2 linked regions of the Gemmata obscuriglobus genome follow. Each later gene encodes a partner of the first gene's protein in a complex. Links are inferred from orthologs where the notes say so. Each region holds a gene or a part of one and is shown in the gene's direction. Other genes may lie near its edges.

Region 1 (7,199 bases):
CGTTCTTCAACACGCCGGAGCTGAAGGCGCTGGTCGAGCACCTCTCGAACAAGCAGGTCGCGGCCCTCAAGCGCGGCGGGCACGACCCGCTGAAGGTGTACGCGGCGTACAAGACCGCGACCGAACACAAGGGGCAGCCGACCGTCATCCTCGTGAAGACGGTGAAGGGCTACGGCATCCCCGGCGACGGCGGCCAGGGCAAGTTCACCACGCACCAGCTCAAGAAGCTGGCGGTGCAGATCGAGGCCGTGCCCGACATGAAGCCGGAGGAGAAGGCGAAGCGCCAGATGCTCGCCGCGCTCCGCCAGTTCCGCGAGCGGTTCGAGCTGCCGGCCATTTCCGACGAGGAGCTGGAACACATCCCGTTCTACCGGCCGTCGGCCGACAGCCCCGAGGCCAAGTACGTCCGGGCGCGCCGCGCCGCGCTCGGCGGGCCGCAGCCGTTCCGCAACAACCAGTTCGTGCCGTGCCGCCCCCCGGAGCGCAAGGGGTTCGAGCGGCTGTACGCGGCCACGATCGCGGGCAAGGGCCAGTCCACGACGCTCGCGTGGGTCAACCTCATGACCCAGCTCTGCCGCGACCCGAACGTCGGCCAGCTCCTCGTGCCGATCGTGCCCGACGAGGGCCAGACGTTCGGCATGCCGCCGATGTACAAGGCGTTCGGCATGTACTCCAGCGTCGGGCAGCTCTACACGCCGGTCGACAAGGGCTCGCTGTCGGAGTACCGGGAGTCGAAGACCGGCCAGATCCTCCAGGAGGGGATCAACGAGGCGGGCAGCATGGCGAGTTGGATCGCGGCCGGCACCGCGTACAGCACGCACGGCGTCAACACGATCCCGTTCTACATCTACTACTCGATGTTCGGGTTCCAGCGGATCGGCGACCTCGCCTGGGCCGCCGCCGACGCCCGCTGCCGCGGGTTCCTGATGGGCGCCACCGCCGGCCGCACCACCATCAACGGCGAGGGGCTCCAGCACGAGGACGGCCACAGCCACCTCGTCGCCATGACCATCCCCACGTGCCGCACCTACGACCCCGCGTTCGCCTACGAGCTCGCGGTGATCGTCGAGGAGGGCATCAACGCGATGTACGTGCGGGGCGAGGAGTGCTTCTACTACCTCACCATTTACAACGAAAGCTACGACATGCCCGCGATGCCGAACGAAGACGTTCGCGCGGGCATCATCAAAGGCCTGTACCCGGTGAAGACGGTGCGGCCCGAGGGCGCAAAGCTCGAGGTGCAACTGCTCGGCAGCGGTGTGATCCTGAACGAGGCGCTGCGGGCGCAAGGCATCCTCGCCGAGAAGTACGGCGTCGCCAGTACCGTGTACAGCGCGACCAGCTACCAGATGCTCCGCAAGGACGCGATCGAGTGCGAGCGCCACAACCGGCTGCACCCGGACGCGCCGAAGAAAACGCCCTACGTCTCCCAGGTGCTGGGCAACACCAAGGGGCCGATCGTCGCCACCAGCGACTACATGCGGGCGCTGCCCGAGACCGTGGCACCGTACCTCAACGGCCGGCTGCTCGCGCTGGGCACCGACGGCTTCGGCCGCTCGGAAACCCGCAAGGCGCTCCGTCGGTTCTTTGAAGTGGACGCCGAGAACGTGGCGGTCGCGGCGCTCTACTCGCTGTTCCAACAAGGGCAACTCGACCCCGGCACCGTCAAAAAGGCGGTCGCGGAACTGGGCCTGAACCCGGGCGCACCGCACCCGTGGACGGTCTGATACACATACCCGGTAATATTGCCGCTTTCTTGACGAGCCGCGACCGCCAGGGAGCGGTGCCACGTATCCCGCTCCCTGGCGGTCGCGGCTCGTCAAGAAAGCGGCACCCGTTGCGGGTTCATGTATGAGGACCGGCTCACACGTTGCCAACCCGAAGGTCGTAAAGCCGCACAACAATCTCCGGCTTTACGACCTTCGACTTTCGAACCTTCGACAGCACGCGAAGCAAGCATAAAGAGCCACACATGGACTTTCATCTGCCGAACCTGGGCGAGGGCATTGAGGGCGGAACCATCACCTCCGTGCTGGTGAAGCCCGGCGACACGGTCACCACCGGTCAGCCGGTGATGTCCGTCGAGACCGATAAGGCGTCGATGGAAGTCAATGCCGAGTCCGACGGCACCGTGGACGCTGTGCTGGTGAAGCCCGGCGACAAGGTGAGCATCGGCGCCCCACTCCTGAAACTCGGCGGCGGCCAAAAGGCCGAACCGAAGGCGGAAGCGAAACCGGCCGCGAAAGCCGCGGCCGAGGCGAAACCCGAGCCGCCCCCAAAGGCCGCTCCGGCGCCCGCTCCGTCGAGCGGCGCGGCGACCGCGTTCGCGCTCCCCGCGCTCGGCGAGGGCATTGAGGGCGGGACCATCACCGCGGTGTTCGTCAAAGCCGGCGACGCTGTGAAAGCCGGCCAGAACGTTGTCGCGATCGAAACCGACAAGGCCGCGATGGAAGTGGCCGCCGAAGCCGACGGCACCGTCGAGGCGGTCCACGTCAAGCCCGGCGACAAGGTGAGCATCGGCGGCCCGCTGCTAACGCTCAACGGCGGGGCTGCACCTCAACCGCAGCCGAAGGCGTCCGCCCCAACTCCCCAGCCGCCCGCGACGAAACAACCCGCCACTGAACAGGCAAAGCCCCAACCGCAGCCGACGCATGCGGCGTCCGCCAACGGGAGCAACGGCGCCACAAAGGCGATTATTCCAGCCGGCCCGGCTACGCGTAAACTGGCCCGCGAGCTGGGCGTCGCGCTCGCCGAGGTCAAGGGCACGGCCCGCGGCGGCCGCGTCACCCTGGACGACCTCAAGGGCTTCGTGAAGGGCGAGCGCACCCGCGCCAAGGAGAGCGGCAGCGCGGGCGGGGCGCTCGCGGCCGACGCGGTCGTCGTTAACAAGTACGCGCTCCCGCCGCTGCCCGACTTCTCGAAGTACGGCGCGGTCGAGGTCGCCGACGTTGCGACCATCCGCCAGACGATCGCGAAGAACCTCACCGCCGGCTGGCGCACCATGCCGATGGTGACCCAGCACGAGCTGGCCGACATCACGGACCTCGAAGCGGGCCGCAAGCGGTTCGTGGACCAGCTCCCGAAGGGCGCCTCCAAGATCACGATGACGGTGCTCGCCATCAAGGCGTGCGTCGCGGCGCTCAAGGAGTTCCCGCGGTTCAACAGCTCCTACGACATGAACGCCGGGAAGCTGATCCTCAAGAAGTACTTCCACATCGGCATCGCGGTCGATACCGAGCGCGGGCTGGTGGTGCCAGTGATCCGCGACGCCGACAAGAAGAGCATCCGCGACCTCGCCGCGGAGGTCTCTGCCCTCGCGGTCAAGGCGCGTGACAACAAGCTGAGCATCGACGAGATGCGCGGCGGCACGTTCACCATCACCAACCTCGGCGGGATCGGCGGGACCGCGTTCACCCCGATCGTAAACTACCCGGAGGTGGCCATTCTCGGGCTGTCGAAGTCGGCGATGCAGCCGATCGTAAAGGACGGCCAGATCGTCGCCCGGCTGATGATGCCGCTGAGCCTGACCTACGACCACCGGGTCATCGACGGCGCCGACGGGTGCCGGTTCACGGTGCGGCTCGCGCAACTCTTCAGCGACCCACTGCGGCTCCTCATGGAAACGTGAGCCCGAAGCAGGCAGTCGTGATCGCGCGGGAGCGGCACACCATCCGCTCCCGCGCGGCCGCGGCTCATTGCCAAACGTTACAAACGTTCCCGGCCGCGGAGCCAGAGGCGCGAGCCCCGAAACCCGATCACACACCGCGAACAAGATCGCGGCCCGCGCGCCACCACAACCCGGCGGCGGCTAAAACACAGACGGCCGCGGCGGCCAACAGCCAGCGAAACAAATCCTCCTGAGAGATCGCCAGTTCGCTCCGCGCGGCGTTCCACACCGCCGCCGGCCAGCCCGCCGCCAACAGGGCCACCGGCAGCAGCAGCCGGAACGCCCGCACGTCCGCCACACAGCGAACCGTCAGCCACGCTCCGAGTGCGATAACGAACGCGATCCCGGATGCGGACAGTACCGCCGCCGCTACCCCCACCCGCACGCCCTGTTCGGCGATGAACGCCATCCCCACGGCGGTCACCGCGACCGCCACGAACCCGCTCCCGCGTTCCGCGTGCGCCTGAACCTTCGACCGCAGCACGGCCCGCCGGTCGAGCGGGGCGGCGAGGAGCGAATCGAGTGTGGCACGGAACCGCTCCCCCGCCACCGCCCCGCTCACCCCGACCGCCACCGGGAGGAGGTAGCGCCCGGCCGCCAGAACTCCGGCGGCCATCAGCAGCCACCCGCCCTCAACGGCCGACAGAGTCCGAGACCGGGACGCGTCGCCCGCGTTGAGACCACGCACCAACCGATCGACCTGGGCCCAGGTGCCCCACAACAGGCACAGCAGCGCGAGCACGGCCGCGAGCCCCCTCAGCACCTTTGACGCCAGCGGCAAGGTCCACGCCGGGCGCCAGCCCACGCACCGCTCTTTCCACAGCACCGGATCGGCCGGATCGAGCGGCGGGAGGTCCGGCGGCACCTCGTCTTCGGGCCGGATGAGGGGCGGTTCCGCCGGCCGTGGCGGCGGCGGGTACGTGGTCACCGGTGGCGGGCCGGCCGTCGCCTCGCGGAGCCGCAGCGCCCCCGCCGCCCGGGCCAGCAGCGCGAACCCGATCAGCACCTGAAGCAGCGGGTAACCCACCGCGAGTACCAAGAAATCGGTGTCGGAAAGTCGGAACCGGGAAGCCAGCACCAGTACGCCGAACGGCGTCGCTAACAGACACGGCGGCACGAAGGCGCCGCACACCAGTACCACGGCCCGCCCGTAAGCGCCGACGACCGCGGACCGCAAGTCGGGCGCGCGGCACGCGGCCCCGACGCCGATCGCACCGCACAGCACCACGGTCCCAACGGTCAGAGCGTAGCCCGCGCCCAGCAGCCGCACATCAATGCCACCGAACAGGACCGTGATCATGAGCACCGGCACCCCCGCCAGCACCGCCGCCAGCACGAACGCGATGCGCCCGGCCGCCTTGCCGAACACGATCTCCCGGTCGCTCATCAGCGTGATGAGCAACAGGGGGAGCGTTTGCCGGTCCTTCTCCTCGGCGACCGCCGAAGCGGCCAGCGCCGGCGTCACCGCGACCACGGCGATCAGTTGCGCTTCGAGGGTGAGCAGTGCGAACGTGCTCGCGAACTCCGCGCACTCGCGCAACGAGAGCGGGGGCAAGCGGGACAGGAAAATGAGGCGCAGGGGCAACGGGGAGAACGAGTAAGCCGTCAGCCCGAGGAACGTGAGGAACAGGGCGTAGAGGAGCACCAACCGGACGCGCATGGCCTGGCCGCGCCGGGCCAGCCGGCGCAACTCCCACACGGCCAACGTGCCGACCGAGGCGAACGGCCACACGCTACTGGTCCTGGAGCCCGAGTGCGACCCCGGCGCGGCCGAACGGGCCGACCGCCGTGGGCCACGCGCTCACCGCCTTCACCTCGGCGCCCTGGTTGTGCGAGAGCCGGGTGTTGTGCCGGGCCGCCCACAGCCGCCCCCAAACGTGACCGGCCCGGAGGTCCTTCGGCATCTTCTCGGCGGCGGGCAGTTCGGCCCAACTGTCGTCGGCCCGCTCCTTCGACGCGCCGGACCGGAACGCCGCCGCAGACCCTTGCGCCCACGCCTGGAGCCCGTCGTCGCCGATCAGCTTCGCCAGCTCCTTGGCCTGATCGTGCCGCCCCTTCTCAGCCGCAATCTGCGTCAAACGGAGGACCGAGTAGCCAAACGCCTTGTTGGACCGGTTCGCGGCGATCAACCCGAGCGCGGCGTCGAGGGCCGGAGCGGGATCGGCGGACCAGTCCGCACAGAGCACCAGCGCCCGCACCTGGCCTTCGGGGGTGCCGCGGCGCTGGGCCAGTTTCAGCGCCTCGTCGGGCTGGCCGTCGAGCAGGTACTTGCCGGCGTAGGCGAGTCGGGAGGCGTCGGACACCGGGTCGGTCGCCGGCGGCTGGATGAACTGCCGGGGCTTGTCGCCGTCGAGCGCCAGGAACAGCGTCTGGGCGCTCGACGGCGTCGGTGTCCCCTGCATCAGAGCCGGTCCGCGGCCCTTCAGTTCGTCCATCACCTTCCGCACGAGCGGCGAGCCCTTGTCGAGCCGGTACAATTCAAGCGCGATGAGCGCCCGCCCTTCATCCTGTTCGAAGGGGGCGAACAGCGTCAGCGGGATGAGGTCCACCGCCAGCGCGGCCTGTCCCCGTTGCGCGAGGCCGCGGGCGAGCCGTCGGGCGAGGTGGTTCTTGAAATCGAACTCGGCTCCCTGCAACAGCGCGAGCGTGAGGCGCAGCTCCTCATGAACCGTGTAGACCCGTTCGTTGAGCCGCGGCCGGATGGTGGATTCCGGCGTCCACCGGATGCGGAGCTGGTCGCGGATCTGCTGTTCTTCGCCGGCGAGTAGCAGCGTTGCAGCGGCGAGTTCCGCGGCCACCGCGTACCGAACGGGGGATGGCGGGGCTTTGCGGACCGCGTCGCGCGCCTTCGCGAAGTGTTCGATCGCCTCTTGCAGCTTTTTCGGGTCGTTGTGCCGCACGGCGTGCTCGCCGGCCGCGATCGAGAGCACCGCGCCGAGCAGTTGAACTTCGGCCGGTGCCTCGTTCGCCGGGAGCGAGCCGACCGTCTGGCCGAACTCCTCCAGGCTCTTCTGCATCAGCTTATCTTCCTGCGCTACGCCCCGGCTGCGGAACAGCGACACAACGCCGTACATGCTCCCGCCGACGAGCGCGAGGATCACGAACCCGAACACCGCCATCCGCTTGACCGACCGCGGCTCGTACTCGATGCCGTCCGCCCCGGCCTGTTTCAGCGAAACGCCGGTCACGATCTGGACATCGCCCATGTCCATCGCGTCCGCGGGCTTCTCGAACGCGGGCTTCGCGAGGCTCGGGCGTTTAGTGTGCTGCTGCCGCCAGTCCGTGAGCTGGTCCTGCGTGGGCTCGGGAATCTTGATCCGGTGGCGGCACTCGGGGCACAGCGCGTTCTTGCCGGCCCGGGCGAGCGGCTCGGTCCACTTGTGGTTACAGTGCTGGCACTCGACCGGGATCACTTGCTCGGCCGGATCGCTCTCGGCCTGTGCCTGCTCGTCGGCGAGGGCCGCGAGGGCCTTCGCCTCGGCCTCTGCGGCCTCCTCGGCCGACATCCGGGGCGGCCCCGCCGGAACGGTCA
Region 2 (7,265 bases), 2.5 Mb from region 1 along the record:
AGGATTCTTGTCGCGAACCGGGGCGAAATCGCGCTGCGGGTGATCCGGGCGTGCCACGACCTGGGCATCGAAGCGGTGGCGGTGTACTCGGAAGCGGACCGCGGCGCGCCGTGGCTCGACTTCGCCGACCAGGCGGTGTGCATCGGCCCGGCGGTGTCGGCGCAGAGCTACCTCAACATCCCGCGCATCATCGCCACCGCCGAGAAGACCGGGGCGCAGGCGATCCACCCCGGGTACGGGTTCCTGTCCGAGAACAGCAAGTTCGCCGAGCAGTGCCGGGACTCCGGCATCGAGTTCATCGGGCCGCCGGTCGGGGCGATGGACCGGCTGGGCAACAAGGACAAGTCGAAGACGGTCGCGCGGGCCGCGAAGGTGCCCACGGTGCCCGGCAGCGACGGGTTGGTAGAGACCGAGGAGCAGGCGAAGAAGTTCGCCAACATGGTCGGTTACCCGGTGCTGGTGAAGGCGTCGGCGGGGGGCGGCGGGCGCGGGATGCGCGTGGCCCGCGATGACGCCTCGCTGGCGACCGGGCTCTCGGCGGCGCGGGCCGAGGCCGAGGCCGCGTTCAAGGACGGGAGCGTGTTCCTGGAGAAGTACCTGGACCGCCCGCGGCACGTCGAGGTGCAGCTCATCGGCGACCAGCACGGGAACGTGATCCACCTGTTCGAGCGGGACTGCTCGCTCCAGCGGCGGCACCAGAAGCTGGTAGAGGAGTCGCCGTCGCCGAACCTGCCGGACAGCGTCCGGCAGGAGATGTGCGCCGCGGCGGTGCGGCTGGCGAAGGAGGCGGGGTACTACAACGCGGGGACGTGCGAGTTCCTCGTGGACCAGCAGAACAACTACTACTTCATCGAGGTGAACGCCCGCGTGCAGGTGGAGCACCCGGTCACGGAACTGGTGACGGGCGTGGACGTGATCCGCGAGCAGATTCGGGTCGCGGCGGGCGAAAAACTGCGGTACGAGCAGAAGGACGTTCAGCAGCGCGGGCACGCGATCGAGGTGCGTATCAACGCCGAGGACCCGGCCCACGACTTCCGCCCCAGCGCGGGGACCGTGAAGACGTGGCGACCACCGGGCGGCCCGGGAGTGCGGATCGATTCGCACGTGTGCGCCGGCTACCGGGTGCCGCCGAACTACGACAGCATGGTGGCGAAGCTGCTCGTCCACCAGCCGACGCGGGCGGAGGCGTTCGCGGTCATGCGGCGGTGCCTGCGGGAGTTCGTGGTGGAGGGCATCCACACGACGATCCCGATCCTGAAAACCATCTTCGACAACGAAGACTTCATCGCGGGCAACGTGGACACGACGTACATCGAGCGCGTGATGATGCCCCCCAAGGTCAGTTAAACGATAGCGGCGCGTACGCGGTGGCCGGCCCCAATCGGCCGCCGCGCACGTGCCGTCGTCCGGCTCCTCTCCCACTCAGCCGAAGTACCGTTTCTCATTGCGTAACGCGCGGCACTGCTTCACAATCAGTCAGCGATGGTCCCCGACCGTGTGACGAGGTGAAGTCCCGCCGTGGCGGTTTGCCCCATGCTCCTCTTGGTGTTTCTCCCCACGCTGGCTCTGCCGTTCTGCCGTCCCGTGGTGCCCACTCCCCCGATGGCATCGGTCCCCCCGGCCGCCGGGCTGAATTGCGTTCCTGGAACCAGTAGGTGGCAGTTTGAGGCACAAGAGTAACCGGGCCACCGGATCGTTCCAAACCGTGAAGGGCGGTCGGTCGATCGATAAAGAACAGACGCAAAGGTAGCGGCGTTTGTCAGTACCGCGGCGCTGGTGCCGTAGTTCGTCCGGAGTTGCCCATGCCCATTACGATTAACTGTAAGTGCGGAAAAATCTTACGCGTGCCCGATGCGTCCGCGGGCAAGCGGGCTAAGTGCCCCGTTTGCAACTCCGTTTTCACCGTACCCGAGCCCGAGCCAGTGCTGGAAATCGTTGAGGTTCTGGATGTCGCGGAGGTCGTGCCGCCCCCGCTGCCGCCCGAACCGGAACAGCCGCCGGCGGTTCCCAGACCGTCCGGGTATCGCAAGCCACAACTCGAAGACGACGAAGAGGACAAAAGCACCTACGGCTTGGCCGAGTCGGAACCGACCAGTTCCGCCCTCGACCGCGACGGTAACGCGCGCCAGAAGGGCACGAAGGGGCTTCCGAATTTTAACAAAGGTCGCAAGAACTACGGCTGACGTTATTCCCTCACTCACCGATTCGAATGCCCATTACTTTTGACTGCGCGTGCGGTCGGCACTTCAGCGTGTCCGACGAGTACGCGGGGAAACGCACCAAATGCCCGTCGTGCGCCGCGCCGCTCACGGTGCCGGCGCCGGAAGTGGCGGCCCTCGCACCGGCGTCCGAGGAGGAGGCCGCGTACCGGGCGCTGATGGACAGCCCCGAACCGGAGCCGGCAAACGCGCCGGCCTGGAGCGCTCCGCGTCCGGAACCGGACGAGCCGGCTCCGAAGCCCAAACCCAAAATCCCGGCTCTTGAGAAGCGCCGGTCCGTTCCGTCGGCCCCGCGGGCGGACGACTACGACCCGCCCCCGTCGCGCGGCGGCGGGATTCACATCTCCTCCGGCGTGCTCGGCGGGTGTGGGATGATGCTGGGCGCGGTGGTGTGGTTCGGGCTGGGCTGGGCCGCCGGGGTCATCTACTTCTACCCGCCGGTCCTGTTCGTGTTCGGACTGGTGGCCGTGGTCCGCGGGCTGCTCGGTCACTCCGAGGACTGACCGCACCGGCGCCGGGCGCCGCCCATACAATTCCGGTAAGGCGAGCGGGGGGCGTATGCCCCCTGTTTGCGTTTTCACGGAGAACCGAACATGTCCGACGTTCGTGAAACGGCGCTCCTCGTTATCGGCGGCGGCCCCGGCGGGTACCCCGCCGCCCTGCACGCGGCCGATAGCGGCATCAAGGTCACGCTGGTGGACGAAGGCGCGAAGCTCGGCGGCGTGTGCCTGAACCGCGGGTGCATCCCCAGCAAAGCGCTGCTGCACACGGCCAAGATCATTCGCGAAGCGCACGAAATGGCCGCTTACGGAGTCACGTTCGGCGAACCGAAACTCGACCTCGCCAAGCTACGCGACTTCGTGCAGGCGAAGGTGGTCGGCAAGCTCACCGGCGGCATCGGGCAGCTCACGAAAGGCCGCGGGGTCGACGTGGTGAAGGGCCGCGCGGTCTTCACCTCCCCCAACACGGTGGAGGTGACCGGCGACCAGCCCCAGACCATCAAGTTCCAGAACTGCATCATCGCGACCGGGTCGCTGCCGGCGATCCCGAAACAGTGGCAGATCAACGACGACCGCGTGATGGACAGCACCGGCGCCCTGCTACTGCCGGACGTGCCCAAGAAGCTGCTCGTCATCGGCGGCGGTTACATTGGGCTGGAGATCGGCAGCGTGTACGCGGCGCTGGGGAGCAAGGTCACGGTGGTGGAGGCGCTCGAACGCCTCCTGTTCATGGCCGATAAGGACCTGGTCGATCCGCTGGAGCGGAAGCTCAAGACCGAGTTCGAGGCGATCTACACGTCCACGAAGGTGATGGGGCTGGAAGCCACGCCCGAAGGGATCGTGGTGAAGCTCGAAGGGGCCGGCGCGCCCGCGTCGCTCACCTTCGACCGCGTGTTGATTTCCGTGGGCCGGCGGCCGAACTCCGCGGGGCTGGGGCTCGACAAGGCCGGGGTGAACGTGACCGACCGGGGGTTCATCCCGATCGACAAACAGCGCCGCACCAACGTGCCGCACATTTTCGCGATCGGCGACGTGGGCGAGGAGCCCGGCCTCGCGCACAAAGCGACGGCAGAGGCACGAGTTGCGGTGGAAGTGCTCCACGGCGAGCCGGCCGAATGGAACCCGCGGGCCATTCCCGCTGTCATCTTCACAGACCCCGAAATCGCCTGGGCCGGGATCACCCAGAAGGAAGCGGAAGAGAAGAAGGTTCCGCACGAGGTGCTCACGTTCCCGTGGGCGGCGAGCGGCCGGGCCGTGAGCATCGCGCGCACGGAGGGCCGCACGAAGATGATCGTCGATCCGGAAACCAAGCGGGTGCTGGGGGTCGGGATCGTCGGGGCGGGGGCCGGCGAGATGATCGCCGAAGGGGTGCTCGCCATCGAGATGGGCGCGGTGGCGCGGGACGTGTTAGAGAGTATTCACCCGCACCCGACGCTCAGCGAGACGGTGATGGAGAGCGCCGAACTGGCCTACGGGGCCGCGACCCACGTCGCGAAGCCGCGCAAGGCGGCGAAGTAACGTACTCCATGGCGGGCGGGACAATTGCTCTCGCCCGCCGGAGCGAGAGGGACGAATGACCGAGGCCGACTGGTGGGCGACATCGTACCCCGACAAACTGCTGAACTGGCTCTTTTACACCGCGCAGGCGTCCGAGCGCAAGTTCCGGCTGTTCTCGCTCGCGTGCTGCCGCCAGGTGGGCGACCTGCTCGCCGACAGCGCGTTCCCGCAACTCCTGGTTTTGATGGAGGTTCTGGCCGACGACCCGGTTGACGCGGCGAAGATCGAGCGGCTCCGGCGTGCCGGCCGGGACAACCTGTACTCGGTCAGTTCCGCCCACCGGACCCCGAAGTGGCACGCGCGGAACGCCGCGCTGTGCGGAACCGGTGCGCTGTGGGAGGGCCGCGGGTGGCAGTCGCGGCCGGCGTACTGGGAATACGTGTACCAGAATTCGGAAGGCGGCTGGCTGCTCGGCCCGTTCCCGCACGTCGTCTCGGAGGCCGTGTTCTGCGCTCACCCGCGGAGCGAACAGGCCGAAGCGCTGGCGCACCAGTTGCGAGTGATCCGCGACCTGTTCGGGCCGCTCCCGTTCCGGGACATAACCGTACCCCAGGCGTGGCTCACGTCCGACGTGCTGGCGCTGGCCCGCGGCATCTACGACGAGCACGCGTTCGAGCGGATGCCGATTCTGGCCGACGCGCTCCAGGAAGCGGGCTGCGACAACGACGACATCCTGGACCACTGCCGCCACGAGCCGTTCTTCGTCGGCGGTGACGCGCCCAAGCACCGCTCGGCCGCGTCCGGCCACGTGCGCGGGTGCTGGGTCATCGACCTTCTATTGCGCCGCCCGTGGCGATCCGCCCGTCCGCACCCGCGGAGGTGAGCTGGTAGAATGCTCCCGAACCCTCTGGGAACAGGAGCAACCCATGCCGACGCCGCTCGCGGGATACACTCCGTACAAGAACCTGCCCCCACTCGCCGGGCTTTGTACCGTTGAAGAAGCGGCCAAGCCCGGGTTGTCGGTGGAGGAGTGCGTTCGGCGGCTGAAGCGGTTCCACTACTGTTTTAAGCGACTGCATCAGATCCTGACGGCCCGCATCACCGCGGAGCCGATCTACGAACTCAAAACCGGTTTCGCTCACCACGCCTACCTCTGCGCCGAACACGTCACCGCGCTGCGCACGCGCATCGGCGAGATGCGCGAACCGCCACTGGGACTCGAAGACGTGCCGCACCCGGCACTGGAAGTCTTCTTCGATGAGATCCTGTGCGCGCCAACGACGGAGGAGTTGGTGAGTGGGCACGGGGCGGCGGTGTACGCGCTCTGGAACGCCATCGCACAATATGAGGCGGACACCAACCCGCTCACGGACGCCCCGTCTCGCCGCCTGCTTCGCTTTGCTCGGATCGAAGTTGACGACATGATGAATTGGGGCAGTCTGGCCCTCAATGGAATTGCAGATCCCGAGAACGAAGCACAGCGCCTGGAGTGGTGCCGTTACCTCGGTCGGCTGCTCGAAGCGGCAGGCGGCCTCGACGGTTCACAAGAACCCACCCCCCAGCCCCCTCCCCGCAGGGAGGGGGAACAAGAAGGAGCACCGACTTACTCTCCCTCCCTGCGGGGAGGGGGCTGGGGGGCAGGGCCGCCGCGCCGTTATTCCGCAACACCCTACCAGTACGACCCGGTCCCGAAGCGCGATGAGCGGTTCACCGATCCGTGGAACCAGGGCGTGAACGCGGAAGCGTTCCTCTACAACGAGGCGTACCCGGCCCGCGCCAAGGCGCTGATGATGCTCTACAAGCGCCTGCGCGAGATCGATGTGCCCGAGATGATGGCGAGCATCATCGCCCAGACGCCGGGCAAGCCGTGGGGGTACTACCGCGACATGTCGCGCCAGTTGTGGGACGAGGCCCGGCACGCGATGATGGGCGAAGTCGGGTTCGTCGCGCTCGGCGTCGACTGGACGAAGGCCAAGATCACGTTCAACTGGTCGCACCGGCTCAACACCGAATGCACCCCGATGGAGCGGCACGGGGTGCTGTACTTCATCGAGCAGGGGCTGATGCCGCGCACCGGCAAGCGGTACGAGTTCGAGGTGGGACAGGCGTCCGGGCTGCCGCTCATCGCCACCATTCAGGACTTCGACTGGGCGGACGAGGTGCTGCACTCGCAGATCGGCCGGTCGTGGTACGTGCCGCAGTTCGGTAGCCTACGCGAGGCGCTCGACTACGGCGACGCGGCGTGGTCGAAGGTGCTGAGCAACTGGGCCACCGTAAAGGAACAGGGACTGACGCAGCACGAAAACTGGTGGCCCGCGGTGTACCGCATGGCGTGCGCCGCGGACGGCACGGAGCCGGACCCGCAGGCGCTCGCGTTCGCCGAAACCTACGAGGCGAAGCGCGCCGACCTCCAGCGGATCGCCGCGGAGTAGCTGCGTTCGCTGCTCAAGAGACAGGTTCGGGAGAATTCCTGCGCGCCAGCGCCATCCCAGCGAGCAGCAAGAACACCGCGCCGATTCCCGCGGCCATGCCGAACAGTACCGGGCCGACGCCCGCCACCGTGATCGCATGCCCCGCGAGCAGGTGCCCGATCGGGGCGCTGCCGCTCAGCGTCATGGCCCAGACCGCCATGACTCGGCCCCGCACCTCGTCCGGCACCGCGAGTTGGAGCGTTGACTGCGCGGTGGAAAGGAACAGGATCATCCCGAACCCGACCGCCGCGCAACACCCGCACGCGAGCCCGATTACCTGGGCGAAACCCAAGCCCGCCATGCCCGCGGCGCACGCCGCCGCGCCCGTGATCAGGAACGCGCCGCGCCGAGATACGCTGCCGAACGTCGCGGTGGCGAGCGCCGCCCCCAGCGCCCCCGCCCCGAGCGAACTCAGCAGTAAGCTGTATGCCTCCTCCTTCAGCCCAAGCTGGAGTCGGGTGTACGCGGGCAGGACGGTAATCACCGGCCACCCGAACGCGCTGAGCGCGAACGTGAACAGCACCACCGCGCCGAGCGCCGGGTGCTCGCGCAGGTAGAGGACGCCGGCGAGAGGCGAA

What was found.
Region 2: the proteins of GobsT_RS23495 (region 1) and lpdA are in contact, whole or in part, in a crystal structure (PDB 1EBD), measured with the Geobacillus stearothermophilus proteins. The link is inferred for Gemmata obscuriglobus from one-to-one orthologs. Residues at the interface, in WP_033016211.1 of Geobacillus stearothermophilus: Ile130, Ala131, Met132, Pro133, Arg136, Arg140, Glu141, Asn155, Arg157; in WP_049624544.1 of Geobacillus stearothermophilus: Pro340, Ser341, Asp344, Tyr345, Arg403, Asp406, Val408, Glu431, Ala432, Gly433, Asp438.

Annotation. Positions count from the first base shown.
Region 1 is NZ_CP042911.1:5,612,903-5,620,101, forward strand. The notes cover bases 1,438-4,300. They hold GobsT_RS23495 (2-oxo acid dehydrogenase subunit E2), read left to right. Parts: upstream 1,438-1,972; coding sequence 1,973-3,628; downstream 3,629-4,300. Other genes in these bases: aceE (pyruvate dehydrogenase (acetyl-transferring), homodimeric type), read left to right, coding at 1,438-1,727; GobsT_RS23500 (ABC transporter permease), read right to left, coding at 3,756-4,300. Outside these bases: more of aceE, read left to right, coding at 1-1,437; more of GobsT_RS23500, read right to left, coding at 4,301-5,399; GobsT_RS23505 (hypothetical protein), read right to left, coding at 5,401-7,199.
Region 2 is NZ_CP042911.1:8,068,788-8,076,052, forward strand. Bases 2,096-5,024 are described here. They hold lpdA (dihydrolipoyl dehydrogenase), read left to right. Parts: upstream 2,096-2,812; coding sequence 2,813-4,237; downstream 4,238-5,024. Other genes in these bases: GobsT_RS38465 (hypothetical protein), read left to right, coding at 2,096-2,183; GobsT_RS33445 (hypothetical protein), read left to right, coding at 2,210-2,722; GobsT_RS40185 (hypothetical protein), read left to right, coding at 4,293-5,024. Also shown: accC (acetyl-CoA carboxylase biotin carboxylase subunit), read left to right, coding at 1-1,347; more of GobsT_RS38465, read left to right, coding at 1,923-2,095; more of GobsT_RS40185, read left to right, coding at 5,025-5,099; GobsT_RS33460 (hypothetical protein), read left to right, coding at 5,143-6,648; GobsT_RS33465 (MFS transporter), read right to left, coding at 6,662-7,265. UniProt on the Escherichia coli protein: Lipoamide dehydrogenase is a component of the glycine cleavage system as well as of the alpha-ketoacid dehydrogenase complexes.